One region of the Micromonospora sp. NPDC005252 genome, then DNA from elsewhere that is predicted to be linked to it. Evidence: riboswitches for the same ligand, from Rfam matches in the RefSeq annotation. Region 1 holds a riboswitch; the other holds the start of a gene.
What was found. A riboswitch is a leader RNA that binds a small molecule or an ion and turns the genes downstream of it on or off. The one in region 1 is predicted to bind thiamine pyrophosphate.

Region 1 (14,574 bases):
AGCAGCGCGAACGCCGTGGACGCGAACAGCCGCAGCTTCGCCACCGGGTTGCGTCCCGCGTCGACGCCGCGTGCCCGCCGGGCCATGCTGATCATCTGCCATTCCTGACCGAGCAGCGGCACCAGCCGGAACGCGGCCAGCGACCCGACGGCGAACCGCGCCGGCGCCTTCGCGTTCTGGATCAGCGCGTCCGCCAGGTCGGTCGGGTCGGTGGTGGCGAAGACGATCACGCCGGGCAGGGCCACCGCGAAGACCCGCAGCACCAGGCCGAGAGCGGTGCGCAGCACGCCGGTGCTCACCAGCACCGGCCCGGCGTCCAGCAGGATCCGGCCGGACTGGTCGGCGGCGAAGAGCACCAGGGTGACCAGGATGCCGGCGGCGCTGAGCAGCAGGGGCAGGGCCCGCCGGGCCAGCACCCGGTAGCGGACGCCGAACAGCGGCAGGACGGCCAGTTCGACCGCGATGGCGATCGCCGGCGCCACCGGGTCGAGCGTCGCCAGCAGGGTGAACGAGAAGACAAGCGCGGCAGCCACCTTCGCCACCGGGTTGCGCCGGGCCAGCGGGGCGCCGGGCGCGGCGATCGGCTCGATGCTGATCACCGGGCGCCGTCCGGTGCCCGCTGGAGGGTGACCGTGCGATCGGCGAGCGCGGCGACGAAGTCGAGGTCGTGGGTGACCGTGACCACGCCGTGCCCGGCGTCCCGCAGGTCGGCGAAGAGGTCGACCAGCTCCCGCCAGGTCCGCCGGTCCTGCCCGAAGGTCGGTTCGTCGCAGATCAGCAGGCGGGGCGCCGTGGCCAGGGCCGTCGCCACGCTCAGCCGCCGCGCCTCCCCACCGGAGAGGGTGTACGGGTTGGCGGCCGCGAGTCGGGTCAGCCGCAGCCGGTCCAGCAGCCCCGCGGCCGTCTCCCGGACGGCAGCCTCGGGTTGACCCGTCCGGCGTGGCCCGAGCGCCAGCTCGTCGAAGACGGTGCCGGCGACGAACTGGTGCTCCGGGTCCTGAAAGACCGACCCGATCCGTCGGGCCAGCGCGGGCGCTCGCCAGCGGTGCGGGGGAGCGCGGTGGTCGGCGCCGGCCAACTCGGCCGAGGCGGTGACGCGGCCGGCGCCCGGTTTGAGCAGGCCGCCGAGCAGCAGCGCCAGGGTGGACTTGCCGGCGCCGTTGGGTCCGCGTACGGCGAGCGCCTCTCCGGCGCGTACCGCCAGGTCGGTGGGGCCCAGCCGGGGCGGCAGGCCGAGCCGGTCGGCGGTGAGCAGCAGGTCGCCGGGGGCGGCGGTGGCCGTGCGGGGCGCGATGGGGTGACCGGGCACCCAGACGCCCTCGGCGGCGAGGGCAGCGCCGTGCGCGGCGAAGACCGCCTCGGGCGTCCCGTCCGCGCGGACCCCGCCGCCAGGCTCCAGGACGACCACCCGGTCGACCAGTGGCAGCGCCTCGGCGACCCGGTGTTCGACCAGGATCACTGTGGTGTCGGCGTCCAGCGCGCCCGCCACCGCGCCCCGGACCAGGGCGGCCCCGTCCGGGTCGAGGTTGGCGGTCGGCTCGTCGAGCAGCAGCAGGCCGGGCCGCAGGGCAAGCGCGCCGGCCAGGGCCAGGCGTTGCTGCTCGCCGCCGGAGAGCGCGGCAGTGCTGCGGTCGCGGGGGTACGGGAAGCCGACCCGCCGCAGCGCTTCGTCGACCCGGGGCCAGATCTCGTCCGTCGGCACGCCCCGGTTCTCCAGCCCGAACGCGACATCGTCGCCGCTGCGCGCCATCACCAACTGGGTCTGCGGGTCCTGGAAGACGATGCCGACCCGTTCCCGCGCCTTGCGGGGGTCGAGCCCGTCGATCTCGACGGTGCCCTCCTGCTCACCGGAATCCTCGGGCAGCAGCCCGGCCAGCGCGGTGAGCAGGGTGCTCTTGCCGGCCCCGGAGGGCCCGAGCAGCAGCACCCGTTCTCCGGCCTCGACCCGCAGATCCACGCCGCGCACAGCCCAGGCCCGCCGCCCGGCATGCCGCCACCCGAACCCCCGCAGCAGTACCCCGCCCACCCAACACCCCCTCCCTGCCACTCCCGGCCGTCTTCCCGCCGTCTTCCGCCGTCTCCCCGCCGTCTCCCCGCCGGTGATCAAGAGGTTTGCGTCAGAATTCCGGCTTCCGTTGACGCAAACCTCTTGATCACGGGGACAGTTGCGCCCTCAGATGAGGGCGCGGTTTCGGCCTACCGGGAAGCGGTCCAGCGCGCCGGTGTTGGCCAGGGCGCGGGTGAGCAGCCAGCCGCCCACGCCAGCGATGATCGTGGCGCTGACGATGGTGAGCAGGGCGTACGGGATGCGGTAGTCGCCCAGCGCGTAGTCGACGTTCCAGACGAAGAAGTCGAACAGCGCCGCGCTGAGACCGGTCAGCGCGCCGGCCAGCACGGCGGTCGGCAGCCGGTACGACCGGTACCGGAAAGCGGCGAACGCCAGCTCGGCCCCGATGCCCTGCACGATGCCCTGGGGGATCACCGTGCCGGCCCACTGGCTGCCCAGCAGCGCGGAGACGACCGCGGCCACCGTCTCGCAGTAGAGCGCGGCGCCGGGCTTGCGGATGACCAGGCCGCCGACCACGGCCGGCAGCAGCCAGACGCCGTAGATCAGCGTCTGCGCGGGCGGGAAGAAGGCGAACGCGCCCTCGGTGGCGCTCCAGACCAGGCCCCAGGCCCAGAAGATGACGCCGAAGGCGACCGCGATCACCGAGGCGACCACGATGTCGATGGTGCGCCAACGGCTGGTGGTGTTGTCCATGCTGTGCTCCCAGTTCAGTGGAACGAACCAGGAGAAGACGCACGCCGCGCGCCCGGTGGCACCGGACTCACGGCGCGGCTGGAGGTCGACCGAACTCCCTGCGCTGGCATTACCCAGATCAGGTTCGAGGGTCTGCGGGCGTGCCCGCACTCTCAGCGCTGTGCGCTCCCCTGTCGGATGTGAAGTTGTCTCGGTGACGCTAGCACCGACCAGGGGTAACGGCCCAGCAGGGCATTCGGCCGCCCGCGCATCAGGGCCGGCGCTCGGCCGGCTGGGTAGGCTGCCGATCATGCAGGTCGACGCGCGAGGTCTCACGTTCGAGGTAGGCACCGGCGGCCCGGCCGACGGCGTTCCCGTCCTCCTGCTGCACGGCTTCCCGCAGCACAGCGGGGAGTGGGACGACGTCGTGCCGGCACTGCACGCCGCCGGGCTGCGCACGTACGCGCTGGACCAGCGGGGCTACTCGCCGGGTGCCCGGCCGGAGGCGGTGGTCGCGTACCGGATTCCGGAACTGGTCGCCGACGTGGTGGCGGTGCTCGACGCGCTCGATGTGGACGCCGTCCACCTGGTCGGCCACGACTGGGGCGCGATCGTGGCCTGGGCGGTGGCCGCCGCGCACCCCGAGCGGGTCCGTACGTTGACCGCGGTGTCCGTGCCGCACCCGGCGGCCATGGCGCACGCCCTCGCCACCGACGGCCAGCAGAAGGCGCGCTCGTCGTACATCGCGCTGTTCCGCAAGCCGGGCAAGGCCGAGAAGGTGCTGCTGGCGTGGCACGCGACGGCGCTGCGCAAGATGCTCGGCGGGGTGGGTGACGCCTCCCGGGTGGACCGCTACGCCGACTCGATGCGGGAGCCGGGTGCGCTCACCGCCGCCCTGAACTGGTACCGGGCCATGTCCCGCGCCGACCTGGCCGGCGTCGGCCCGGTCGCGGTACCCACCACCTACGTCTGGAGCGACCGGGACGTCGCCATCGGGCGGACCGCCGCCGAGGCGTGCGCCGCCAACGTCATCGGTGACTACCGCTTCGTACCGCTGCCCGGGGTGAGCCACTGGATTCCGGACGCCGCACCCGCCGCGCTGGCCGAGGCGGTCCTGGCCCGGATCGCCGGGACGGCCTGAGCCGTGCCGTGCCGAGACACGCCGGGCCAACGAACGCCGGGCAGACGGGCGCCGGGTGGGCCGGCGCCGGGCGGAGGAGCGCCGTGACGGCACCTGCCGGCGGGCCGGACACCCGTCGCTCGCTCGCCGCGCAGCTGCGCCTGCTGGGTGTACGCCCCGGCTCGACGCGGGCGACTTCGGCGCGTTGGGTCGGGACCTGGAGGCCACCGGGGCGGTGCGCTGCGGCCCGGTGGGCGCGGGGACGGGGAGGTTGGTACGCCAGCGGGCGGCGGTCGACTTCGCGGTGCAGTGGATGGCCCGCAACCGGACGACGGAGGACGCATGAGTGTGAGCGCCGAGGACTACCTGGCCGTGGTGACCGAGACGATCGGCCGGGTGGCCGCCAGCCAGCGGGATGCGGTCGGGCGGGCCGCCGATCTGATCGCCGAAGCGGTACGCGCCGACGGGGTGGTGCACGCCTTCGGCACCGGGCACTCGGAGGCCCTCGCCATGGAGATCGCCGGTCGGGCGGGTGGTCTGGTGCCCACCAACCGGATCGCCCTGCGTGACCTGGTGCTGCTCGGCGGCGAACCGGCCGATCGTCTCGGGCCGCTGCTGGAGCGGGACCCGGCGGTGGCGCACCGGCTCTGGGAGCTGGCCCCCGTACAGGCTGCCGACGTCTTCGTGCTCGCGTCGAACTCCGGGGTCAACGGCGCGATGGTCGAGTTCGCCACGCTGGTCAAGGAGCATGGTCACCCGCTGGTGGCGATCACCTCGGCGCAGCACTCCGGCCGGATGACGTCCCGCCACCCGTCCGGGCGCAAGCTGGCCGACCTCGCCGACGTGGTGCTCGACAACGGCGCACCGTACGGCGACGCGACCCTGCCGCTGCCCGGCGGTGGCGCGGTCGGCGCGGTCTCCTCGATCACGGCGGCGCTGCTGGCGCAGCAGATCACCGTGGAGGTCGTCGCCCGGCTGCTGGCGACGGGGGAGCGGCCCCCGGTCTACCTGTCGGCGAACATCCCGGACGGCGACGCGCACAACACGGCCCTGGAGGCCAGATACGCCGGCCGGATCCGCCGGGGCTCCTGACCCCCGGCGGCGCGGGCGATGGCGCGACCCGGGCGGTCGGCATGGCGCGGGCGGGCGACGGCACGGCGGGTGGCGCGGGCGGCTCGGCTTGGGGCGGGCGGGCGACGGCGTGGCGACCGGGCGATGACCGGCGGGCGACGGGGAGATGGCCGGAACGTGTCGTGAGCCTGTTTCGCGCTCGGCCGTGTGGGGCATTGGCGTTGCTGCCGGCGGCTGGGACCGCCGGCAGTACCGTCTGACCGGAGGTAGCGCGTGTCCAAGGAGACCGAGAAGCAGCGTTGGCAGCGCAACTTCGCCGACCTGTTGCAGGAGCTGCGGGTCGCCCAGACCGGCGTGCAGATCCTCTTCGCCTTCCTGCTCACCCTGCCGTTCAGCAACGGGTTCACCCGGACCAGCGAGTTCCAGCGGGACGTCTACATCGTCGCGCTGCTCGCCGCGGCCGCCGCCACCGCGATGATCATCTCGCCGGTGGCGTTCCACCGGGCGCTGTTCCGTCAGGGGCGCAAGCCGGAGCTGGTGCGGTTCGCGCACCGGATGGCCACCGGCGGCCTCGCCTTCATGCTGATCGCGATGGTCAGCGCGGTCCTGCTGATCACCGACTTCGTGCTGGACCGGCCGATCGCGTTCCTGCTCAGCGCGCTGGCCGGGCTCTGGTTCCTCCTGTTCTGGGTGATCCTGCCGTTCGCCCGCCGCAACTGGGGGGACGACGACATCGATGACGACGATGACGACCCGGACACGCTCAGCGGCCGCTGACCCCGCCGGAGCAGCGAGCAGACGATCCGCACGCAGCGCTACCCCTGGGTAACAACCGGGGGTAGCGTGACGGTAGTCGCGCACGTCGACGCAGCCGCAACCGAGGTTCGAGGGGGCAGCCGTGACCACGACGCAGAATGGCCGACCGGCACCGGACGGCCCCGACTCCGAAGCCGGCAGCGTCACACCGGGCAGCACCGGGCCGTTGCCGGCGGAGGCGGGGCAGGTCTCCGAGAAGGAGGCCCGGCAGGTCGCCGAGGCCGCCCGGGAGTCCACCTGGGATCGGCCCAGCTTCGGCAAGGAGCTGTTCCTCGGGCGGTTCCGGCTCGACCTGATCGATCCCTGGCCCCGCTCCGACCCGGACGACGTGGCCCGCGCCGAGGAGTTCCTTGGTCGGTTCCGCGCCTTCCTCACCTCCGAGGTGGACGGCGCGGCCATCGAACGGGACGCCTCCATTCCGGACTCCGTGTTCCACGGGCTGGCCGACCTCGGCGCGTTCGGCATGAAGATCGACCGCAAGTACGGCGGCCTCGGGCTGAGCAACCTGCACTACTGCCGGGCGCTGATGCTGGCCGGCTCGGTCAGCCCGGCGATCGGCGCGCTGCTCTCGGCCCACCAGTCGATCGGGGTGCCGCAGCCGCTGAAGATGTTCGGCACCACCGAGCAGAAGCAGCGCTTCCTGCCCCGGCTCGCCGCGGGCGAGGTCTCCGCGTTCCTGCTCACCGAGCCGGACGTGGGCTCCGACCCGGCCCGGCTCGCCACCACCGCCGAGCCGACCGAGGACGGCACCGGCTACCGACTCAACGGGGTCAAGCTCTGGGCCACCAACGGCATCGTCGCGACCCTGCTGGTGGTGATGGCCCGGGTGCCCGCCGCCGAGGGTCGGCGCGGCGGGATCACCGCGTTCGTGGTGGACGGCGACAGCGCGGGCATCACCGTGGAGCGGCGCAACGAGTTCGTCGGCCTCCGTGGTCTGGAGAACAGCCTGACCCGGTTCCACGACGTGTTCGTGCCGGCGGAGAACGTCATCGGCGGTGAGGGCAAGGGGCTCAAGATCGCCCTGACCACGCTGAACACCGGTCGGCTCTCGCTGCCGGCCATGTGCGTGGGCGCCGGCAAGTGGTCGTTGAACGTGGCCCGGGGGTGGGCCGCCGACCGCGTCCAGTGGGGCCGGCCGGTGGGCGAGCACGAGGCGGTCGCCCAGAAGCTCTCCTTCATCGCCGCCACCACGTACGCCATGGAGACCATGCTCGACCTGTGCTGCCTGCTCGCCGACGACGACCGCAACGACATCCGGATCGAGGCGGCGCTGGTCAAGCTGTACGCCAGCGAGATGGCCTGGAAGATCGCCGACGAGCTGATCCAGATCCGGGGCGGGCGCGGCTACGAGACGGCCGACTCGCTGGCCGCCCGCGGCGAACGCCCGGCCAACGTCGAGCAGGTGCTCCGCGACCTGCGGATCAACCGGATCTTCGAGGGCTCGACCGAGATCATGCATCTGCTGATCGCCCGGGAGGCGGTCGACGCCCACCTCTCGGTGGCCGGCGACATCATCGACCCGGAGGCGGGGCTCGGCCGCAAGGCCCGCGCCGGCGCCCGTGCGGGCGCGTTCTACGCGAGGTGGCTGCCCACCCTCGCGGTCGGCAAGGGCCAGAGCCCGTCGGCGTACGCCGAGTTCGGGCCCCTGGCCGCGCACCTGCGCCAGGTGGAACGGTCGTCGCGCAAGCTGGCCCGGTCGACGTTCTACGCGATGTCCCGCTGGCAGGGAAAAATGGAACGCAAGCAGGCGTTCCTCGGGCGTGTGGTGGACATCGGCGCGGAGCTGTTCGCGATGTCCGCCGTCTGCGTCCGGGCGTCCGCCGAGCGCGACACGCGGCCGGAGAACGTCGAGCTGGCCGACCTGTTCTGCCGGCAGGCCCTGGTCCGGGTGGACGCGCTGTTCACGGCACTCTGGGACAACACCGACTCCGTCGACACGGCCGCCGCCAAGCGGATCCTCGCCGGCCGCTACGCGGGGCTGGAGGAGGGGGTCGTCACCCCGTCCGACGAGTTGCCCTGGGTGGCCCGCTGGTCGCCCGGCCCGTCCACCGCCGAGGACGTCCGCCGCCGCATCCCGCCGAAGCCGTAACCTCCGACCCCGCGGCCTGACCCCCTGCGGCCCGCCCGCCGGGCCGCCCCTCGCCGCTGTTCGCGCCGGCCGGACTGGTCGCGTTGGCCGCGCTTGCCGTGCCGGCCGCGCTTGCCGTGCTGCGTTTGCGCGTGCCGTGCCGCCGCGGCGTGGCCTGGCTGCCCGGCGCGCTGTCAGCGGGCGACCGCCCAGGCCAGCACCCCCGCCAGGATCAGACCGTTGAGCCCGGCCAGGGCGAGGTACGCCGCGGGTGGGATCTTCCTGCCCCGGCGGACGAGGGAGACCAGGACGGCGGCGTAGCCGAGCAGCAGTACGGCGATGACGATCAGGAAGTAGAACACCCGAAGACCTTAACGGCCGGGATGCCGACGCAGGCTGTGGCACGCGACGGCAGCTGGTGGTCGATCCACACCAGGTCGCCGAGGTGGGGGCATCCGGCGGCCCGGACAGACCCACATCGGCGATCTGGTGTGGATCAAGCCAGGGGCGTACCGCAGGTTCAGCGGCCTCTGCTGCGCAGGCCGAGTTGGCGTAGCTCCAGGGCGGCCAGGGCCTCGACGGTGTCGTCGTCGCCACGTCGCCACGCCTCGGCGACGTCCGGCGCGATCCGGGTCAGCCGGCCCAGCGGCTGGGTGGCCAGCGCGCGTAGCGCGAGCAGATCCCGCCCGGCCGGCCCGGCGGCCAGCTTCGCGGCCGATCCGGCCCGGCGCATCCAGCGCAGCCGCAGCGGCAGCCAACCGAAGAGCACCAGGCCGAGCGGGAAGATCAGCACCGCGACGGTGAGGGCGAGGGCGAGCTGGTCGACCAGGTGCTGCTGGTCGCGGCCGGCGTCGGCGAGACCCCGGGCGGCGTCGGCGGCCCGCTGGAAGGGCGCGGTCAGCTCGTCACCGACCAGCGGCACCCGCCGGACCTTGCCGCCGGCGTCGGCGAGGTTGTCGGCGAGGCCACTGCCGGCGCCCTCCAGCTTCTGCCCGGGTACGGCGAGCTTCTGCACCAGGTCGTGCAGCCAGAGCGCGGCGCGGATCGCGACGTACACCCAGGCGACGACGAGCAGGTCGGTGAGCAACTGGCGGACGGCGGTCGGAAACCGATCGGCGTAGATCTTCACGCCGGACAGCGTGCCACGAACGGTCCCCGCCCGGCACCCGTCGATCGGTGGCCGGGGTGACCCCGGCCCGGGGGCGCCGCAGGCTCCGCTCCCCGCCACCGACGCCCGGCCGGGGGATCGGCGATCAGGCGAGCCGCAGGCCCCCGAACGCGACGGTGTCGCCCACCGGCTGGACCGGGCGGAACCGAAGGTCGGCCACGCTGGTCAGCGGACGCAGGCCGGGCAGGTGCCGAAGATCTCCAGGGTGTGGCTGACGTCGGCGTAGCCGTGCTGCGCGGCGACCCGGTCGGCCCAGCTCTCCACCGCGGGGCCGGCCACCTCGACCGTACGCCCGCAGGCCCGGCAGACCAGGTGGTGGTGGTGCCCCTCGCTGCACCGGCGGTAGAGGTGCTCGCCGCCCGGCGGGCGCATCACGTCGATCTCGCCCGCGTCGGCCAGCCCCTGCAGGGTGCGGTAGACAGTCGTGAGGCCGACCCGCTCACCGCGCTGCCGGAGCATCGCGTGCAGGTCCTGGGCGCTGTGGAAGCCCTCCATCTCGCCCAGCAGCGCGCTCACCGCCGAGCGCTGCCGGGTGTTGCGCACCGCGGCGCCGCTCTCGCTCATGATCCCTCCCCGGCGTGGCTGACCGCGTCCGCCACGATGTGCGCGACGTGCTCGTCGACCAGGCTGTAGGCGATCTCCCGGCCCCGGCGGGAGCCCCGCACCACGCCCGCTCCGCGCAGCACCCGCAGGTGCTGGGACACCAGCGGCTGTGCCGCGCCCAGCTTCTCCACCAGCTCGTGCACGCACCGCTCGCCGCTGGCCAGCTCGCTGACGATGGCCAGCCGGATGGGCGCCGACAGGGCCCGGAGCAACTCGCTGGCTCCGTCGAAACCCTCGTAGCCTGTTGCGCTGGTCATCTTGCAACGGTAACCAATACCACCGACATCCGCCGATCGGGCTCAGTGCAGGACGACCTCGTGCGGTTCCGGCGCCGGTACGGGGGCCGGCGCGGTGCGGCGGCGTACCGCCCGCCAGAGCGCGCCAGCCACGGCCACCACCAGGAACGAGGCGATCGCCAGCAGCACCACCGAGGCGCCGGGCGGGGTGTCGGCGGTGGCCGCCACCCAGACGCCGGAGCCGGCAGCGAAGAACCCGAGCGCCATCGCGGCGGCCATCGTGCTGCGGAAGCCCCGGGTGACCTGCTGGGCGGTGGCCACCGGAACCACCATCAGCGCGCTGATCAGCAGCACTCCGACGGCCCGCATCGCGATGGTCACCGTGACCGCTGTGGTGACCGCGATCAGCAGGTTGAGGGTGCGCACCGGCAGGCCGGACACGCGGGCGTACTCCTCGTCGTGGCTGATCGCGAAGAGCGCCGGCCGCAGCACGATCATGGTGAGCAGGATCGCCGCGCCGAGCACGCCGACGGTGATCAGGTCGGTGGTCGAGGTGGAGAGCAGGGACCCGAACAGGTAGGCGTTGAGGTTGGCGCTGGTCGCGTCCGAGAGGCCGACCAGCAGGACGCCGCCGGCGATGCCGCCGTAGAAGAGCAGCGCCAGGGCCAGGTCGCCGGAGGTCCGCCCGCGCGCGCGGACCACCTCGATGGCGATCGCGCCGACCGTGGCGACGATCACCGCCACCAGCACCGGCGAGCGGTTGAGGAGCAGGCCGGCGCCGACGCCGGTCAACGCCACGTGGCCGATGCCGTCGCCGATCAGCGTCAGTCGGCGCTGCACCAGGTAGATGCCGAGCGCCGGCGCGGCCAGGCCGATCACCAGCGCGCCGATCAGGGCGCGCTGCATGTAGGGGTACTGGAAAAGTTCCATGGTCAGTTGCTCCACAGCCCGGCGGGCTCGTCGGGACCGTGCGGGTGCACGTGGTCGTGGTCGGGCTCCGCGTGGTGGCCGGCCGGGTCCGGAACCGGGCCGTCGTGACAGACGCCGCCCTGGTGGACGACGACCGCCCGGCTGATCACCGGCCGCAGCGGGCCCAGCTCGTGTGCCACCAGCAGCACCGTCCCGCCGTCGGCGACGAAGTCACGCAGCGCGCCCGCGAATGCCTCCTGGCTGGCCGCGTCCACCCCGGCGGTGGGCTCGTCGAGGATCAGCAGCTCCGGCCGGCCGGCCAGCGCACGGGCGATCAGGGTGCGCTGCTGCTGACCGCCGGAGAGGGTGGACACCGGGTCGGTGGCCCGGTCGGCGAGCCCGACCGCGCGCAGGGCCGCGTCGACGGCGGCCCGGTCGGCCGCGCCGGGCGGGCGCAGGATCCCCCGGCGGGCCAGTCGGCCGGACGCCACCACCTCGCGGACGGTGGCGGGCACGCCTCCGCCAGCGCCGAGGCGCTGCGGGACGTACCCGATGCGCTGCCACTGGCGGAACTGGCGCAACGGCCGGTCGAAGAGGGTGATCGAGCCGGCGGTGAGCGGCACCAGGCCGAGGATCGCGCGGATCAGCGTGGACTTGCCGGAGCCGTTGGCGCCGAGCACCGCGACCACCTCCCCGGCGGTCACGGTGAGCGAGACGTCCCGGAGCACCGGGCGGCCGTCGTAGCCGACCGCGCCGTGCTCGACGGTGATGACGGGGGTGCTCACGAGCAGCTCAACGCCGTCCGCAGGGTCTGCAGGTTGGTACGCATCACCGAAAGGTAGTCCGAGCCGCTGCCCGCGGCGAGTCCTTCGATCGGGTCGAGCACCGCGGTCTTCGCGCCGACCTGACCGGCGATGGTCTCGGCGACCTTCGGGCTGACCAGCGCCTCGAAGAAGATCGTGGTGGCGTGGTGCGCCTTCGCATCCTCGATGACCCGGGCGAGCCGCTGCGGCGAGGGCTCGACGTCCGGGCTCAGCCCGGTGATGCCGACCTGTTCGAGCCGGTAGCGGTCAGCCAGGTAGCCGAACGCGGTGTGGCTGGTCACGATCTCCCGCCGCTGGCAGGTCGCGAGGCCCTGGGTGAACTCGCCGTCGAGGGCCGTCAGGTCGGCGCGCAGCGCCGTGGCCCGGGCGGTGTAGTCGGCGGCGTGGTCCGCGTCGACCTCGCCGAGCCGCTGGGCGAGCTGATCGCCGATGGCGGCGAGCCGGGTCGGGTCGAGCCAGACATGCGGGTCCTTGGCGTGAGCGTGCTGCTCCTCGCCCTGCTCCTCCGCACCCTCGTGGTTGTGGCCGCCGGCGCTCGCGTCCAACAGCGGCTGCACGCCGGCCACGTCGAACACCCGGGCGTCGTCGTCCTGCGCGACCGTCTCGTCCACCGCGGGCTGGAAGCCCTTGAGGTAGACGATGAGCTCGGCCTCGGTGACCTGGCCGACCTGGCGAGGGCTCAGCTCCAGGTCGTGCGGCTCGGCGCCGGGCTTGGCCAGGTTGGTCACGTGGACCGCGTCACCGCCGACGCGCTCGGCGATGAACTGGAGTGGGTAGAACGCGGCGACCACGTCGACCCGTTGGGGATCGGCGCCGGCCGCGCCGCCGGTGGAGCAGCCGGCGACGGCGCCCAGGGCGAGCAGGGCGGTCGCGGCGGCCAGGACGCGGGACGTGGTGCGGTTGGTCATGTCCCCAACTGTCCGTGGTAACGACAATGATTGTCAAAAACGCATGCTTGCATGTCAGAGCAGCTTCGCGAGGCCCACCGTGACCAGCAGGGTCAGCATCAGCAGCCGGATCAGCCGGGTCTGCGGGGCCTGAACCGGCCAGGTGGTCGCCAACAGGACGATCAGGGCGGCGGCGAGGGCCAGCGTCAGCAGCCCGCCGACCACCCCCGGCGTGAAGAACGCCACCAGCACCACCACCAGGGTGAGCAGGAACACCGACGTTGGGTTCGCCCCGGCCAACCGGGCCAGCAGAGGGCGCTGCGTACGCTGCATCCCACAGACTCTACGAGGAGGAACCCCCGGTGCTGGTGACCAACCGGTTCGTGGTCGACGTCGATGTCGCCGACGGCTTCGCCGAACGGGCGCACGCCGCCCTCACCGCGCTGGCCGCCTGCCCCGGCTACCTGCGCGGCCAACTGGTCCGAGCCCTGGACGACCCCCGGTACTGGTCACTCGTCACCGAGTGGGAGTCGGTCGGCACCTACCGGCGGGCGCTGGGCGCCTTCGAGGTCAAGGTGACCGCGGTGCCGTTGCTCGCCGAGTCGGTCGACGAGCCGTCCGCGTACGAGGCGCTGGCCAGCGCCGCGCCCGGGGGAGCCGTGGTGGTCGCCGAGAGTGATCGGGCTGCTGGTCCTTACCGCTGAGCCGCCGGGCACTACCCTGCTCCTATGACCGCACCCGCCCCGCCGCCCGGTCCCGGTGTGGCTCCGCCGTTCGCCGCGCCGCCCACCGAGGGCCGCCGGACCCGGCTCTGGATCGGCCTCGGCGTCGGCGCCCTCGCCGTGCTGCTCTGCTGTGGCGGAGGAGGCGCGGCCGTCGTCGGCCTGGCCGTGAGCGGCGTGCAGGCGGTACGCGAGCAGGGCCGCACGGTGACCGGCGACTACTACCAGGCGCTCGTCGAGCGAAACTACGGCCGGGCGTACGACCAGCTCTGCGACGACGCGCAGCGGCGCGAGTCCCGCCCCGAGTTCGAGCGGCGGGCGGCCGCCGAGCCGCAGGTCACCGCGTTCCGGGTGGGTGAGGTGGACACCACCAACCTGACCGTCGGAGTCGACGTGACCCTCGACGGCGGCGACCGGGAGCGACAGCAGGTCAGCCTGGGCCAGGACGGTCAGACCGGCGGCATGGAGGTGTGCGGGGTGAGCTGACCCGCCCCCGGTATTCTGCTGGGCTCGGGACGCCGGTGGTCGTACCGTTGTCCCGAACCGACCCGATCCATCCACATCTCGCCCCCGCCGACCGCCAGCCGGCGTAGGAGGAAACATGCCAGTCGACCGTATCGACGCCGTCGTCAGCCTCGCCAAGCGCCGAGGCTTCGTCTTCCCCTCCAGCGAGATCTACGGAGGCACCCGATCGGCGTGGGACTACGGTCCGCTCGGTGTGGAGCTGAAGGAGAACGTCCGCCGGCAGTGGTGGAAGACCATGGTCCAGCAGCGCGACGACGTCGTCGGCCTCGACTCCGCGGTGATCCTGGCCCGCAAGGTGTGGGAGGCGTCCGGCCACATCGCCGAGTTCGTCGACCCGCTCACCGAGTGCCAGTTCTGCCACAAGCGGTTCCGGGCCGACCACCTGGAGGAGGCGTACGAGGCCAAGCACGGCCACCCGCCGGCCTCGCTCGCGGAGATCAACTGCCCCAACTGCGGCAACAAGGGCACCTTCACCGAGCCGAAGATGTTCAACGGCCTGATGAAGACCTACCTCGGCCCGGTGGAGAGCGACGAAGGGCTGCACTACCTGCGCCCGGAGACCGCGCAGGGCATCTTCGTCAACTACAAGAACGTCGAGACGGTCGCCCGCAAGAAGCCGCCGTTCGGCATCGCGCAGACCGGCAAGTCGTTCCGCAACGAGATCACCCCGGGCAACTTCATCTTCCGGACCCGCGAGTTCGAGCAGATGGAGATGGAGTTCTTCGTCGAGCCGGGCACGGACGAAGAGTGGCACGAGTACTGGCTCCAGGAGCGCTGGAAGTGGTACCTCGACCTCGGCCTGTCGGCGGACAACCTGCGCCTGTACGAGCACCCTGCCGAGAAGCTCTCGCACTACTCGAAGCGCACTGTCGACATCGAGTACCG
Region 2 (14,574 bases), on a different contig from region 1:
GCGTCGAGCTTGTTCGTCAGATCCTTGTGGGCCTTGGCCGAGAGCCGCCCCGTCGCCTTGAACCGGTCCAGCAGGAACTGCATGTCCCGGAACGAGGTGGTGACGAAGAACCGGACCGCCGAGGTCGTCGTGTTGCCGGCCTTGTCGGTCGCGGTGACGGTCAGCTCGTGCAGGCCGAGCGGCAGCTCGTACATGGCCTGCAGGGTGCCGCTGGCGTACGCCTTGCCGTCCAGTTGGCCGACCACGGTCGCGATGCCCGAGGTCGGGTCGACGGCCTGCCAGGACACCCGAACGTCCTGGCTGTCCCCGTAGAGCTGGCCGTCGGCGATACCGGAGACCAGCAGCGTCGGCTTGGTGCCGTCGATCTTCAGGATCGCCGACTTGAGCGTCTCGGCGTTGCCCGCCTTGTCGGTGGAGCGGTACAGCAGCTCGTGCTGCCCGTCACCGGTCACCTCGACCGGCTTCGAGTACGGCGTCCACGCGCCTCCATCCAGCGACCACTCGACCGTCTTGACTCCGGAACCGGCGTCGGTCGAGGTCAGCACCACCGGGATCGTTCCGTTGTGCCAGCCCGCGTCGTTCGCCGGAGCGAACGTCGCCGTGGTGACCGGCGCGGTGGCGTCGATCTTGACCGAGACGGTCTTCGTCGACTCCACGTTGCCCGCCTGGTCCGTCGAGCGGAATCGCAGCTCGTGCTCGCCGTCCCCGCTGACCGTCACCGGAGCGGTGTAGTCGGTCCAGGTGGTGGCCCCGTCCAGCTGGTACGCCGTACCGGCCAGTCCGCTGCCGCCGGCCTCGTCGGCGGCGGTCAGGGTGACCGTCACCGGCCCGGTGTACCACCCGTCGGTGGGGGTGCCGGACACCGCCGCCGTCGTCACCGGAGCGGTCTCGTCGGTGACCACCTTGGTGCTCAGCCGGAAGTAGTCGAACGAGGCCGTCTTCGACGCCGTCTGGTTGGCGCCGAGGGTGAACAGACCGACCTTCGGGGTGGCCCCGACCGCGCTGTTGGTCAGCGCCTCCAGCGTGGTCCAGGTCGTCCCGTCGGCCGAGTACGACGCCGTGAAGGTGTTGCCGCTGCGGGCCAGCCGCAGGTGCCACACCGCCGAGGTGAGGCTTGTGGCCTCCGGCTGCGGGTTCTGGACGACGCCGCCGATCTCGCTGCGGAACTCGATCCGCCGCGTCACCGTCTGGCCGGCCTGGTTGTCCGCGATGAAGTCGAACTTCAGGTAGTTGTCGTCGTCCGCCTGCACGAGCAGACCGGCCTGCTGGTACTGCTCGTTCAGCAGGCTGCCGTCGACAGTCGTCTCCAGGGTCCAGTCGCCCGAGGGCGCGGTCTGGAGGATGAAGTTCTTCGGCCCGGTGTTGCTGGTGCCGTAGATGTCACCGTTCGGCACGTCGATCCGCAACGCGCCACCGGTGACCCGGTAACCGTTCGGGTCCTCCCGCAGGATCGCGTCCCACCGGCACTTGTCCAGCGTGTCGCCGGTGAACTCGTCCGACGGGTCGATCGGGCCGGCCGGGGCGTCCGGCGTGACCTGGAACGAGTCGAAGGCCGCGTCGACCACGGGTGCCTCGGTGCCTCCGTTGAGCGCGAAGACCCCGATCCGCGGGTTGGTGATGCCGGCGAGCGCGGCCGACCGGCCGGCCGGGGTGAAGGTCTGCCCGTCGCCCGAGAAGGCCGCGGTCAGGTTCGTCCCGTCGCTGGTGATCCGCAGGTACACGGTGTCACCCGCCGGTGCGGCGGCGTTGTCGGCAGCGTCGTTGCGCGGCGTTCCGGCCGTCTCCCGGATGAACTCCACCCGCCGGCTGCCGTTGTAGAGCAGGTCCAGCTTGGCGTAGTTGTCGTCGTCGCCGTAGACCAGCAGGCCAGCCTGCTGGTAGTTGGCCGTCACCGGCAGGGTGACCTTGGTGGTCATCTCCCAGGCGCCGCTCGGAGCCGCCTGGAGCACCAGGTTGGTGGCGTCGTTGCGCGCGCCGTAGAGGTCACCGACCCCGGTCGGCAGCCGCAGCGCGCCGCCACTGACCGAGTAGAGCTGGTTCTCCCGGACCACGCTGGTCCACCGGCCCTTGTCGAGGCTGGTGCCGTTGAAGTCGTCCGAACGCGCCCCGAAGCAGGACGTGTCCGGCGCGTTCACCCGCACCGGCACCGTGGCGTACGACTTGGCGCCCTTGCTGTCGGTCACCGTGAGGGTGGCCGTGAAGGCTCCCACGCTTGTGTACGTGTGGCTGGCGTCCAGGGTGGACGCCGTACCGCCGTCACCGAAGTCCCAGGCGTACGTCAGCGGGGTGTCGCCCTCGGCGTCGGTGGCCGTGCCGTCGAAGGAGACGGTGACCGGCACGGTGCCGGTGGCCGGGGTCGCGGTGGCGGTGACCACCGGCGGCCCGTTCTCGGTGACGCCGCGGCCGACGAAGTCCATCCAGTTGACGTTGAACAGGGAACCCGTTCCGCCGTTCGGATCGCGGGCCACGAAGTACAGCGAGCCGCTCGCGGCACCGGTGACCGGCGCGCTCACGTCCGTGTACGTCTGCCACGCGCCGGTCGCCGGAACGGTGGCCGTGGCCACGACCGGTCCGTCGACGGCGCCCGCGTGGACCTCGATCCGACCGCCGGCGGCGGCCGAGGCGGCCCGGAACCGGATCTCGGTGATATTCGTCAGGTCCGCCGGGACGATCGACCACCAGTCGCCGTCCTCGATGAACCCGATGTTCTGGCCGCCACCGGCGGTGTCGGCCCCGGTCTCCCGCTGCACGCCGGCGTCTCCGCCGCCGGTGCCGCCCGGCACCCGTCCGGTGGCCGTGAAGTACTCGGCCTGCTTCTGCTTGGGCTGCAGGATCTCGATGTCCCGGCCGGTGAGCGCGCCGGACCCGCCGGCCCCGCCCTTGTCGGTGTAGGTGGCCTCGAAGACCGCGAACACGTTCGCCTCGGCGCCGTGCCCGGAGGCGAGCGACGTCTGGACGGTGCCGGTGCAGCCGGTGTGCTGCTCCAGCGGGTGGGCGTGCTCGTCGTGACCGAGCAGCACCTGCAGGTTCACCCGGGCGCAGTCGATCTGCCCGTCCTCGGGGTCGGTCACCTTGACCGTGTAGCGGACCTGGTCACCCCAGTTGAAGAAGCCACCGTCCGGCGGGAACTCGATGCTCACCGTCGGTGCGGTGTTGCCCACGGTGACCGGCACGTTGGCCACCGCGGTACGGCCCTTCGGGTTGGTCACGGTGAGCTGGGCGGTGTAGTTGCCCGCCGTGGCGTACGTGTGCGTCGGGTTGGCCTCGGTGGAGGTCTGCCCGTCGCCGAAGGTCCAGGCGTAGGTGAGCGCGCCGCCGTCCGGGTCCCGGGAGCCGGCGCTGGAGAAGGCGACCGTCAACGGCGCCGGCCCCGAGGTCGGGTTGGCGGACGCCGCGGCGATCGGTGCGCGGTCGCCGGCGGTGTAGTCGATCCGGTAGATGCCGGAGTCGTCGTTGTTGCCGCCGAAGCCCGTGCCCCACTCGATCAGGTAGAGCGCGCCGTCCGGGCCGAACTCGAAGTCCATCGGCCGGATCATGCGCATACCGGTGAGCAGCTGGTTGATGTCCACCAACGACTTGCCGTCGGCGGTCATCTGCATCGTGTACATCTTGTTCTGGTTCCACTCGCCGAGCAGCGCCTTGCCGTCGTAGTAGGCCGGCCACTTGCGGGTGGAGTTGAGGTTGGCGTCGTACCGGTAGGCCGGACCGCCCATCGGGGCGCCACCGCCACCGATCTCCGGGTACCGCGCGTCACCGGCGTAGCCGTAGTCGACGGTGGCCGGGACGACCGGCGGGAGGTTGGTCAGGCCGGTGTTGTTGGGCGAGTTGTTCACCGGCGCGGCGCAGTCGAACTTCGGACCGCTCGGGCCGGACGGGAACGTGTAGTCGTTGTACGCCTCGTTCGTCCCGGTGCAGTACGGCCAGCCGTAGTTGCCGGGGGTCACGACGTTCCACTCGACCAGACCGCGGGGGCCCCGGTTCGGGTTGTCCGCGTTGGCGTCCGGCCCGTAGTCCCCGACGTACAGCGTGTCGGTCTTCGGGTCGGTGCCGATCCGGAACGGGTTGCGGAAGCCCATCGCGTAGATCTCGGGACGGGTCTTCTCGGTGCCCGGCGCGAAGAGGTTGCCGGTCGGAACGGTGTACGTCCCGTCGTCCTCCGGGTGGATCCGGATCACCTTGCCGCGCAGGTCGTTCGTGTTGGCGGAGGTGCGCTGCGAGTCGTAGTCCTGACGGCCCGGCCGCTCGTCGAGCGGCGAGTACGCGTTCGACTCGAACGGGTTGGTGTTGTCACCGGTGGCCAGGTAGAGGTTGCCGGCGCTGTCGAAGGTCATGCTGCCGCCGGCGTGGCAGCAGGTGTTGCGCTGGGTGTCGACCCGCAGCACCTGCTTCTCGCTCGCCGGGTCGATGGTGTCGCCGGTCACCGTGAACCGGGACAGCAGGTTGCGGGTGACGCCGTCGTTCGGGGCGTAGTAGAGATACACCCACTTGTTGGTGGCGAAGTCCGGGTCGAGCCGGATGCCGATGAGGCCGTCCTCGTTGCCGGTGAAGACGTCCAGGTCGACGGCGGTGACGGTGCTGCCGGTGTCGGGCTTGATGATCTGCACCCGGCCGTCGCGCTCGATGTAGAAGACCCGCCCGTCGGGGGCGATGTCCAGCTCCATCGGGTTGCTTGTGTTGCTGTCCAGCGTGACCTTTTCGAAGCTGGACGTCTTCGAGGCGCCGCAGTCGGCGTCGACCACGCCGGCCGCCGTCTGGATGCCGCCGAGCAGGTGCTTGAGGAACTCGGGCTCGGCGTACGACTCCCGGGTGTGCCCGCCGCCGGTGTACCAGGAGCGGCCACCGTCGAAGTCCTGGCACCACGCGGTCGGGTGGTCGGCGCCCATCGCGCCGGCGCCCGGGGTGTAGCTCTTCTCGTCCAGGCTGGCCAGCACGTGCACGTCCGGCCGGGGGTTGGTCTGGAAGTTGTACCACTCGTCGAACCGGGACCAGCGGTCCGGCAGTTCGGCGGTGGACGGGTGGGCGTGGTCCTCCACCTTGACGGTGGCCTGCTGGTTCTGCGGGTGGTTGGCGAAGTACGCGCCGACCAGGTCGCCGTACCAGGCCCAGCTGTACTCGGTGTCCGAGGCGGCGTGGACGCCGGCGTAACCGCCGCCGGCCCGCACGTAGCGCTCGAAGGCCGCCTGCTGGTCGGCGTCGAGGACGTCACCGGTGGTGGAGAGCCAGATCACGGCCTTGTACTTGGCGAGGTTGGCGTCGTTGAACGAGGCGCCGTCCTCAGTGGTGTCCACTGTGAACCCGTTCGCCGCGCCGAGCTGCTGGATGGCGGCGATGCCGGTGGGGATGGAGTCGTGCCGAAAGCCGGCGGTCTTGGAGAAGATTAGGACGGAGTAGGGGTCGGCCGCTGCGGCCTTCGGTGCCTTCGGCACCACCTGGGTGACCGGAGCCGCGGCCTGCGCGTCTCGCGGGGGGACCTGCGCCGCGGCCGGAGCCGCCTGCGCCGGCGACCCGAGCAGGGTCGTCGAGGCGAGCGCTAGGGAGAGCAGGGTAGCGGTGAGTGGTAAACGGGTACGACGAGAACGGGACACGCCGCCTCCAATGTCGCGGTGGACAGGAATCGCGGGGGCCGGCTGCCGAAGACCGTCCCGGATGGAGCCGGCGGGGAGGCCGTGCCAGGGCGTCCCCACCGGCATTTTGTCGAATCGCTGAACAAATTAATTCTGGTGTATCCATGTCCGGCAAGATGCCGGCCGGTAACGGTTCTGCAACGGCGTGCGACATTCCGAACAGGACCGGAGAAAGTACCCCATCGATGGGACCCTGTCCGGCCGGCGGCCGCTCCCTTGGCAGACCGGCGGAACTGTCGTACGGTGACACGCAAGTAACCCACGGGAGCCCGGTGTACCGGGCTGAGAGGGGGGCTGACAGCCCCCGACCGTCGAACCTGATCCGGGTAATGCCGGCGCAGGGAGGAGTGTTGCCGTGCCGTCCCTTGGACGACTGCATCTGATCACCGACACCCGACCCGGGCGTGACCCACTCACCGTGGTCCGGGCCGCCCTCGCGGCGGCCCGCGCCGACCTCGTCGTGCAGGTCCGGGTGGAGGACTCCGCGACCGATCGCGAGGCGTACGACCTGGCCGGCCGGGTGCTGGCGCTCTGCGCGCCGTACGGAGCGACCTGCCTGGTCAACGACCGGCTGCACGTGGCGCTCGCGGTGGGCGCCGCCGGTGGGCACGTCGGGGCCGACGACCTGCCGGTCGCCGCCGCCCGGCACGTGCTCGGCCCGACCGGCGTGCTCGGCGCCACCGCACGCGCGCCGCAGACGGCGGTCGAGGCGGTCACCGCCGGGGCCAGCTACCTGGGTGTCGGCCCATGCCACGCCACCAGCACCAAGAACGGCCTGCCGGATCCCATCGGGCCCGCGGGCGTCCGCGCCGTCGCCGACGCCGTCGACGTGCCGGTCATCGCGATCGGCGGGGTGACCGCCGACCGGGTGCCGGCGCTGCGGGCCGCCGGGGCGTACGGGGTGGCGGTGGTCGGCGCGCTCTCCGACGCCGCCGACCCCGCGCGGGCGACCGCCGACCTGCTGCGGGCGCTGGCGTGACGCGCACCGATGTGGCGGTGGTCGGCGCGGGCCCGATCGGACTGGCCATCGCGTGGCGCTGTGCCATCCGGGGGTTGCGCGTCGAGGTGCACGACCCGGCTCCCGGGTCGGGGGCATCGGCCGTCGCCGCCGGCATGCTCTCCCCGGTCGCCGAGGCGTACTTCGGTGAGCGGCGGCTGACCGAGTTGCTGGTGGCGTCCGCCGCCCGCTGGCCCGGGTTCACCGCCGAGCTGACCGAGGCGAGCGGCACCGAGATCGGCTACCGGACCGAGGGCACCCTGATGGTCGGGCTGACCGGCGACGACCTCGCCGAGGCACGCCGGCTCTGGGCGTACCAACAGGGGTTGGGTCTGCCGGTGACGCCGCTGCGCCCCAGCGAGCTGCGCGACCGCGAACCGGCGCTCGCCCCTCGGGTGCGCGGCGGCGCGCTCGCGCCCACCGACCACCAGGTCGATCCCCGGCTGCTGGTGCCGGCGCTGCGCACGGCCGCGCGGCGGGCCGGCGCGGTGCTCGTGCCGCAGCCGGTCCGGCGGCTGTCCGACGTGGACGCGGGGGTCACCGTGGTCGCCGCCGGCTGCGGGGCCGCCGCGCTCACCGGCCTGCCCGTGCGGCCGGTGAAGGGCCAGATCCTCCGGCTGCGCGCGCCCGGCGGCGTCGCGCCGGGCTTCCGGCACGTGATCCGGGGGTACGCCGACGGCGAGCACGTCTACCTGGTGCCCCGCGCCGACGGCGAGGTGGTCCTCGGCGCGACGGTCGAGGAGCGCGCGGACACCAGCGTCACCGCCGGCGCGGTGCTGCGGCTGCTGCGCGCCGGTGTCGACCTGCTGCCCGAGCTGACCGAGTACGACCTGGTCGAGGCGGTCGCCGGCCTGCGGCCCGCAACGCCGGACAACGCGCCGATCCTCGGGCCGCTGCCCGGCCGGCCGGACGTCCTGGCCGCCACCGGGCACCACCGGCACGGCATCGTGCTCACCCCGATCACCGCCGAGAAGATCGCCGACCTGGTGACCACCGGCGTGCCCGACCCGCTGCTCGCGCCCTTCGGCGCGGACCGGTTCGCCGTCGCGTCGTCGACCGGGACCGGCGACGCGGCACGGCCCGACGCGGGCGACGTGAGCGGACGCCGGTTCGCCGTCGCCTCTCCGGCCGGCGACGCGGCACGGCCCGGCGCGGGCGACGTGAGCGGACCTGGACGGACGACCGAGGAGGACCTGTGGAGTTGACGGTGAACGGGGCCGGGCGCAGCGTCCCCGGCGGCGCGTCGGTGGCCGACCTGGTCCGCGACGTCGCCCCGCACCAGCGTGGCGTCGCGGTCGCGGTCAACGGCGAGGTGGTGCCCCGGGCCGGCTGGCCGGGCACGGTGCTGCGCGACGGTGACCGCGTCGAGGTGCTGACCGCCGCGCAGGGCGGGTGAGCGGCGTGTCCTTCGAACTGGGTGGGGTCACGTTCTGCTCGCGGTTGATCCTCGGCACCGGCGGCGCCGCGAACCTGCATGTGCTGGAACAGGCGATCCGGGCGTCCGGCTCGGAGCTGGTCACGCTGGCGCTGCGCCGGGTGGACACCGCCCCGGGCACCGCCGGAGGGCTGCTCGACCTGCTGGACCGGTGCGGCGTACGGCTGCTGCCGAACACCGCCGGCTGCCACACCGCGACCGAGGCGGTGAAGGTGGCCCGGCTGGCGCGCGACGCGTTCGACACCGACTGGGTCAAGTTGGAGGTGATCGGCGACGAGCGGACGCTGCTGCCCGACGGCGTGGAACTGCTCCGCGCCGCCGAGGAGCTGGTCGCCGACGGCTTCACGGTGCTGCCGTACACGAGTGACGACCCGGTGCTGGCCCGCCGCCTCGCCGACGTGGGCTGTGCCGCGGTGATGCCCGCTGGGGCGCCGATCGGCTCCGGGCTCGGCATCGGCAACCCGCACCACATCCGGCTGATCCGGCAGAGCGTGGACGTGCCCGTGATCCTGGACGCCGGCATCGGCACGGCGTCCGACGCGGCCCTGGCCATGGAGCTGGGCTGCGACGCGGTCCTGCTGGCCAGCGCGGTGACCCGGGCCGCCGATCCGGTGGCGATGGCCACGGCGATGCGGTACGCCGTCGAGGCGGGCCGACTGGCCGCCGGTGCGGGACGGATCGCCCGCCGCTTCCACGCCCTGCCGTCCACTCCCGACGAGGGAAGACCAGACCTGTGACGGGGTTGGTGCCGTCGGGGGTGGTCCTGTTGACCGATCGGCTGGTCGCCACGGGCGGGCTTGAACGGGTCGTCGCGGGAGCGGTCGCCGGGGGAGTGCGATGGGTCGTGCTGCGGGAGAAGGACCTGCCCCGCGCCGAGCGCGCCGCCCTCGCGGTCGACCTGCGCGCGATCCTCGCCGACGTCGACGGGACCCTCATCGTGGCCGGCCCCGACCCGCTCGGCGGCGACGCCGTCCACCTGCCCGCCACCGGCCCGTACCCGCCGCCGCCCCACCAACTGGTCGGCCGCTCCTGCCACAGCGTGGCCGAGCTGAACCGCCTCACCACCGAGCACTACGCCACGGTCTCCCCAGTCTGGCCAACAAAATCCAAGCCCGGCTACGGCCCACCCCTGAACGTCGCGGGACTGGGCAACCTGGTGCGCGCCAGCCCGGCGCCTCTGCTGGCTCTGGGCGGGGTTGAAACCCCGGAACAGGTAACCGCGTGCGTCGACGCCGGAGCCGCCGGAGTGGCCGTGCTGGGCGCACTCATGCGAGCCAAAGACCCAGAAGAAACAGCCGCCACCCTGAGCAGCGCTTGTGTCGAGGCGGTCACCCCTGAGCTCTTCCCAAGCCGGCACGGGCGCACGGAGGTCTCCCGGTCAGGGCTGCGGCCGACCGTGCCCACGCAGGGATCAAGCCTGACCGCCCGGAGTGGGCACGGTCGGCCGCAGCCCCATACCGCAACCAAAGAGGCAACATGACCCCGAGCACAGTGCTAACCATCGCCGGCTCCGACTCCGGCGGCGGCGCCGGCATCCAGGCCGACCTCAAGGTCTTCGCGGCGCTCGGGGCGTACGGCACCAGCGTCCTCACGGCGGTCACCGCGCAGAACACCCGCGGTGTCGACGCCGTCCTGCCGCTGCCGCCGCGCACGGTCACCGAGCAGCTGGACAGCGTCCTCGCCGACTTCACCGTCGGCGCGGTCAAGACGGGAATGCTCGGCACACCCGCCGTCGCCGACGCGGTGGCCCAGGCTGCCCAGGACGGCCGGCTGCCCCAACTCGTCGTCGATCCGGTGCTGGTCGCCACGAGCGGCCACCGGCTCGGCGTGGTGGGTGCGGTGGAGCGGCTGCTTCCGTACGCCCGGGTGGCGACGCCGAACTGCGCGGAGGCCGCGGCCATCACCGGACGCGCGGTGGACGACCTGGCCGGGATGGTCGTCGCCGCGGAGGCCCTCGCCGCCGGCGGCCCGGAGCACGTGGTGGTCACCGGCGGTGACCTGGGTGGAGGCGAAGCGGTCGACGTGCTGCACGGGGGCGGCGTCACGACCCTGCTGCGCGGGCCACGGGTGGACACCCGGCACACCCACGGCACCGGGTGCTCGTTCTCGGCGGCGATCGCCGTGCGGCTCGCGCTGGGCGATCCGGTGCCGGCGGCGGTGGGGGCCGCCAAGGAGTACGTGCTCCGCGCGCTGACCGGCGCGCGGGGCTGGGAGCTGGGCGCGGGGCGCGGGCCGCTGGATCACTTCGGCTGGTCCGCCTGATCACCAGGGAGGTTGTCATGCAGGCACGAGGCAAGGTGTACGTCGAGGGGTCACGGCCGGATGTGCGGGTGCCGTTCGCCGAGGTGGCGCTGACCGGCGACCATCCGCCGGTGCGGCTCTACGACACGTCCGGCCCGGGATCGGACCCGTCGGTGGGGTTGCCCGCGTTGCGGGGCCCGTGGATCGCCGAGCGGGGTGACGTGGCGCCGGTACGAGGCGCCGGTACGCCGCTCGCCGGTGTGGACGGACGACGTCCGACGCAGCTCGCGTACGCGCGGGCCGGCGTGGTGACGCCGGAGATGGAGTTCGTGGCGATCCGGGAGAACGTCGACCCGGAACTCGTGCGGGCCGAGATCGCCGCCGGCCGGGCGGTGCTGCCGCTCAACGTCAACCACCCGGAGTGCGAGCCGGCGATCATCGGCAAGGCGTTCCTGGTCAAGGTGAACGCCAACATCGGCACGTCGGCGGTCAGCTCGTCGGTCGCCGAGGAGATGGAGAAGCTGACCTGGGCCACCCGCTGGGGCGCCGACACCGTGATGGACCTGTCCACCGGCAAGCGGATCCACGAGACCCGGGAGGCGATCGTGCGGAACTCGCCGGTGCCGATCGGCACGGTGCCGATCTACCAGGCCCTGGAGAAGGTCGGCGGCGACCCGGTCAAGCTGAGCTGGGAGGTCTTCCGGGAAACCGTGATCGAGCAGGCCGAGCAGGGCGTCGACTACATGACGGTGCACGCCGGGGTGCTGCTGCCGTACGTGCCGCTGGCCGTGGACCGGGTCACCGGCATCGTCTCCCGGGGCGGCTCGATCATGGCGGCGTGGTGCCTGGCCCACCACGAGGAGAACTTCCTCTACACCAACTTCGCCGAGCTGTGCGCGATCCTCGCGCGCTACGACGTGACGTTCTCCCTCGGCGACGGGCTGCGGCCCGGCTCGATCGCCGACGCCAACGACGAGGCGCAGTTCGCCGAGCTGCGCACCCTCGGCGAGTTGACGACGGTCGCCTGGGAGCACGACGTGCAGGTGATGATCGAGGGCCCCGGCCACGTGCCCATGCACAAGATCAAGGAGAACGTGGATCTCCAGCAGGAGTGGTGCCACGAGGCGCCCTTCTACACGCTCGGCCCGCTGACCACCGACATCGCGCCCGCGTACGACCACATCACCTCGGCCATCGGCGCCGCGATGATCGGCATGTTCGGCACCGCCATGCTCTGCTACGTGACCCCGAAGGAGCACCTCGGCCTGCCGGACCGCGACGACGTCAAGGCGGGCGTGATCGCGTACAAGATCGCGGCCCACGCGGCGGACCTGGCCAAGGGGCACCCGGGCGCGCAGGCGTGGGACGACGCGCTGTCCAAGGCGCGGTTCGAGTTCCGCTGGGAGGACCAGTTCAACCTCTCGCTGGACCCGGAGACGGCGCGGTCGTACCACGACGCGACACTGCCTGCCGAGCTGGCGAAGACGGCGCACTTCTGCTCGATGTGCGGCCCGAAGTTCTGCTCGATGAAGATCACGCAAGAGCTCAAGGAGTACGCGGCCCGCGGCATGAAGGACAAGTCGGCGGAGTTCGTCTCCGGCGGCGGGAAGGTCTATCTGCCGCTCGCCTGACCGGTCCGGCATGGTCGACTCGGGTTCACTGAAGTCGGGGTGTCCCGGCGCGGTGGACAGCCCGGATTCAGGGAACCCGAGTCGATCAGACGGGGTCGGCGTCCCGAACGGACGTCAGGCGGGTCAGTCGCGGTGGTGACGGCCGGTGGAGCGCAGCGAGCGACGACCGTTCTCCTGCTCCGGCTCGTTGTCCGCGACCGGCTTGCCGAGCCCGGCGACCCAGTCGACGAACTCCTCGTCCTGCGTGGCCAGCGGCTCCGCCGCGTCCGCCGCGGGCCGCTTCTCCTCGTCGGCCCGGGCCCGGTTGCGCCGGAACAGGCCACCGAGCCGTCCCCGCCGGGAGGGCTGCTCCGCGTCGTCCGTGGACGCCGGTGCGGCCCGCCGAGCATCGCTGTCCGGCCCGCCACTGTCGGCGGTGCCGGACGCGCGGCCCTGCTCGGGTATGCCCGGACCGGCCGGCGGCGGCACGACCGGTCCCGCCGAGGCGGGCGCACCGGTAGCCTCGCCGACCCGGCCGCGCCTGCCGACGGCCCGGTCCGTCGCGTTGCTGGCCCGGTCGGTCATGCTGCTGGCCGGGTCGGTCGTGCTGTTGGCCGGGTCGGTCGTGCTGTTGGTCTGGCCCGTCGTGCTGGCGGCGCGGCCTCTCGACCAGCCCCCGTCGAGCGTGGCGGCGGTCGGGCTGTCCTGGTTCGGCGTGCTGGCGGTCGGATCTGTCGGGCTGCCCTGGTCTGGTGTGCTGGCGGTCCGATCCGACGCGGCGGCGCGTCGAGTGGTGTTGAAGGCGTCCCAGGTGCTGGCGCGGCTCAGGTCCGGCAGCGGCGCCCGGTGCCGGAAGCGGGGCGTCCAGTCGGTCGACTCCTCCGCCGGGACGGGAGCATCCGAACCGGACGGTTCGGGGTCGGCCGCCCCCGTCGCCGATCCGGTGGTCCACGCCGAGGTGACCGGCCAGGCCGGTGCCGTCGGGGCCCACAGGGCGGTCCCCGGGCCGTCGGCGGTCGCCTCACCGAACAACGAAGCGCCGCCGTCGCTCTCGGCCGCGGATCGTTCGGCGCGGCCCGTCCCGGACCCCTCGACGGGTGCGGGATCCCCAACCGGGGTGGTGGTGACCGCCGGCTCGGTGCTGGCGGCCCCGTCGCGCCGGCTCTCTCCACCGGTCCCGACGGTCTGCTCCTGCGGATCCTTGCCGCCGGTCTGATTCGCCTGGCCGGGCTCGGTGTCCTGGCCGGGCTCGGTGTGCCGGCCGGGCAGGGGAGCGTCCTGGTCGACGGGTCCGGCGGAGTCGGCGCCGGTCAGGTCGGTGGCCTTGCCGGACCGGGCCGGCCGCCTGGTGCGCCCAGCGGTCGATCCGGCGGCTGCCGCCGTGTGCTCGGCGGTCGTGCCCGGAGTGACGTCGGCGGGGGTGGACTTCGGCTTGCGCGTACGGCGCGGCTTGGGTGCGGGCGAGTCGGCCGCGCCCTCGCCCGCGCTGCTCGCGCTCGGCGTGGCCGCGTCGCCCGCGCTCGGCGTGCCCGGGGCCGTCGTGCCCGTGACCGGTGTGCCCGGGGCCGTCGTGCCCGTGACCGGCGTGACCGTGGCCGGCGTGCCTGGGGCCGGCGTGCCTGGGGCCGTCGTGACCGGGGTCGTCGGGTCGCTGGTCGTCGTGCGGTCACTGTCCCGCTTGTCCCCGCCGGCCGTGGTCGTCGTCGTGCTGCCGGTCGGGTCGTCGGCGCCCGCGTCGGGCGTCGGACCGACGGCCCCGGTACCGACGGCCCCTGTGTCGCCGGCCGCAGCGGTGGACGTCGCCGCGGTGAACGCCGGGACGGTAGGGGCCGGGTCGGCGGGGCCGATGGGGTCCGCGTCCCGGCTCGACGGGGCCGACTGTCGCCCGGCGGTGAACTCGCCGGTCGGGTCGGTCAGCCAGGAGGCGGGGGCCGGCGGGTTGGTCGCGCGGTCGTGCTGCCCGCCCGTGTGGAGCGCGTCCCGGGTCGGGGTGCCCGCCGTCGGCGCGTCCGGGGTGGTGTCGGCGTGCTGGCGGCGGCCGACCGGCCGGGACGCCTGCCCGGGGGGCGTCGCGTCGGTGGGGACGGCGCCGTGCTGGCCGCTCGCCGTGGTCGCCGGCCAGTCCCAGTGGGCGGGGACGGTGCGTACGGTGGCGGTGTCGTCGGCGGCGCGCGGACCCGGACCGGTCTTGGTCAGGTGCCCACCGGTGGGGGCCGCGTCGGCGGTGGGCTCGGTGTCACGGTGGTCGCCGACCGGACCCGTCGACCTCGCCGCTTCGGCGCCCGGCAGGGGCGGGCCGGCGGGCAGCGGGCGCAGGATGTCGGTCGGCTGGATCGCCTGGGGATCGGCGGTGCGGGCGCCGACGGGCCAGCGCAGCAGGGCGGCGGCCGCGGCGCCGAGGGCGCCGGCGAGGATCGCGATCAGCGCGCCGTAGTAGGGGGTGGTCTGGTAGCGGTCCACCGCGTCGCCGGGGCCAGCGGTCAGGTACGCGAATGCCACCAGCACCGGACCGGCCACCCCGGTCACCCCGCTGATCAGCGGAACCTGGCCGCGCCAGCGGGCCAACCCGGCGGTCGCGGCGCCCGCGAGCAGCGCCACCACGGGCAGCAGGAGCAGCGCCAGACGCTGCGCGGCGGCGTCGTCCAGCCAGTTCGGTTCGAGTACGCC

Region 2: another riboswitch for thiamine pyrophosphate. It lies ahead of thiE (thiamine phosphate synthase); the one in region 1 lies ahead of ACFYPH_RS30830 (ECF transporter S component).

Annotation. Positions count from the first base shown of each region.
Region 1 covers NZ_JBIAKN010000026.1:2,314-16,887, reverse strand. The annotation lists gene ACFYPH_RS30840 (energy-coupling factor transporter transmembrane component T family protein) at 1-599, opposite strand, end outside; gene ACFYPH_RS30835 (ABC transporter ATP-binding protein) at 596-2,026, opposite strand; gene ACFYPH_RS30830 (ECF transporter S component) at 2,174-2,761, opposite strand; TPP riboswitch at 2,839-2,943, opposite strand; gene ACFYPH_RS30825 (alpha/beta fold hydrolase) at 3,051-3,881, shown strand; gene ACFYPH_RS30820 (AAC(3) family N-acetyltransferase) at 3,937-4,206, shown strand; gene ACFYPH_RS30815 (SIS domain-containing protein) at 4,203-4,952, shown strand; gene ACFYPH_RS30810 (DUF6328 family protein) at 5,205-5,708, shown strand; gene ACFYPH_RS30805 (acyl-CoA dehydrogenase family protein) at 5,830-7,836, shown strand; gene ACFYPH_RS30800 (hypothetical protein) at 8,010-8,177, opposite strand; gene ACFYPH_RS30795 (hypothetical protein) at 8,336-8,944, opposite strand; gene ACFYPH_RS30790 (Fur family transcriptional regulator) at 9,149-9,547, opposite strand; gene ACFYPH_RS30785 (metalloregulator ArsR/SmtB family transcription factor) at 9,544-9,843, opposite strand; gene ACFYPH_RS30780 (metal ABC transporter permease) at 9,886-10,752, opposite strand; gene ACFYPH_RS30775 (metal ABC transporter ATP-binding protein) at 10,755-11,516, opposite strand; gene ACFYPH_RS30770 (metal ABC transporter substrate-binding protein) at 11,513-12,463, opposite strand; gene ACFYPH_RS30765 (hypothetical protein) at 12,518-12,775, opposite strand; gene ACFYPH_RS30760 (antibiotic biosynthesis monooxygenase) at 12,805-13,146, shown strand; gene ACFYPH_RS30755 (hypothetical protein) at 13,171-13,650, shown strand; gene ACFYPH_RS30750 (glycine--tRNA ligase) at 13,766-14,574, shown strand, end outside.
Region 2 covers NZ_JBIAKN010000008.1:35,147-49,720, forward strand. The annotation lists gene ACFYPH_RS22230 (ThuA domain-containing protein) at 1-5,585, opposite strand, end outside; TPP riboswitch at 5,876-5,985, shown strand; gene thiE (thiamine phosphate synthase) at 5,980-6,603, shown strand; gene thiO (glycine oxidase ThiO) at 6,600-7,826, shown strand; gene thiS (sulfur carrier protein ThiS) at 7,817-8,017, shown strand; gene ACFYPH_RS22250 (thiazole synthase) at 8,014-8,793, shown strand; gene ACFYPH_RS22255 (thiamine phosphate synthase) at 8,790-9,536, shown strand; gene thiD (bifunctional hydroxymethylpyrimidine kinase/phosphomethylpyrimidine kinase) at 9,533-10,318, shown strand; gene thiC (phosphomethylpyrimidine synthase ThiC) at 10,336-11,928, shown strand; gene ACFYPH_RS22270 (hypothetical protein) at 12,052-14,574, opposite strand, start outside.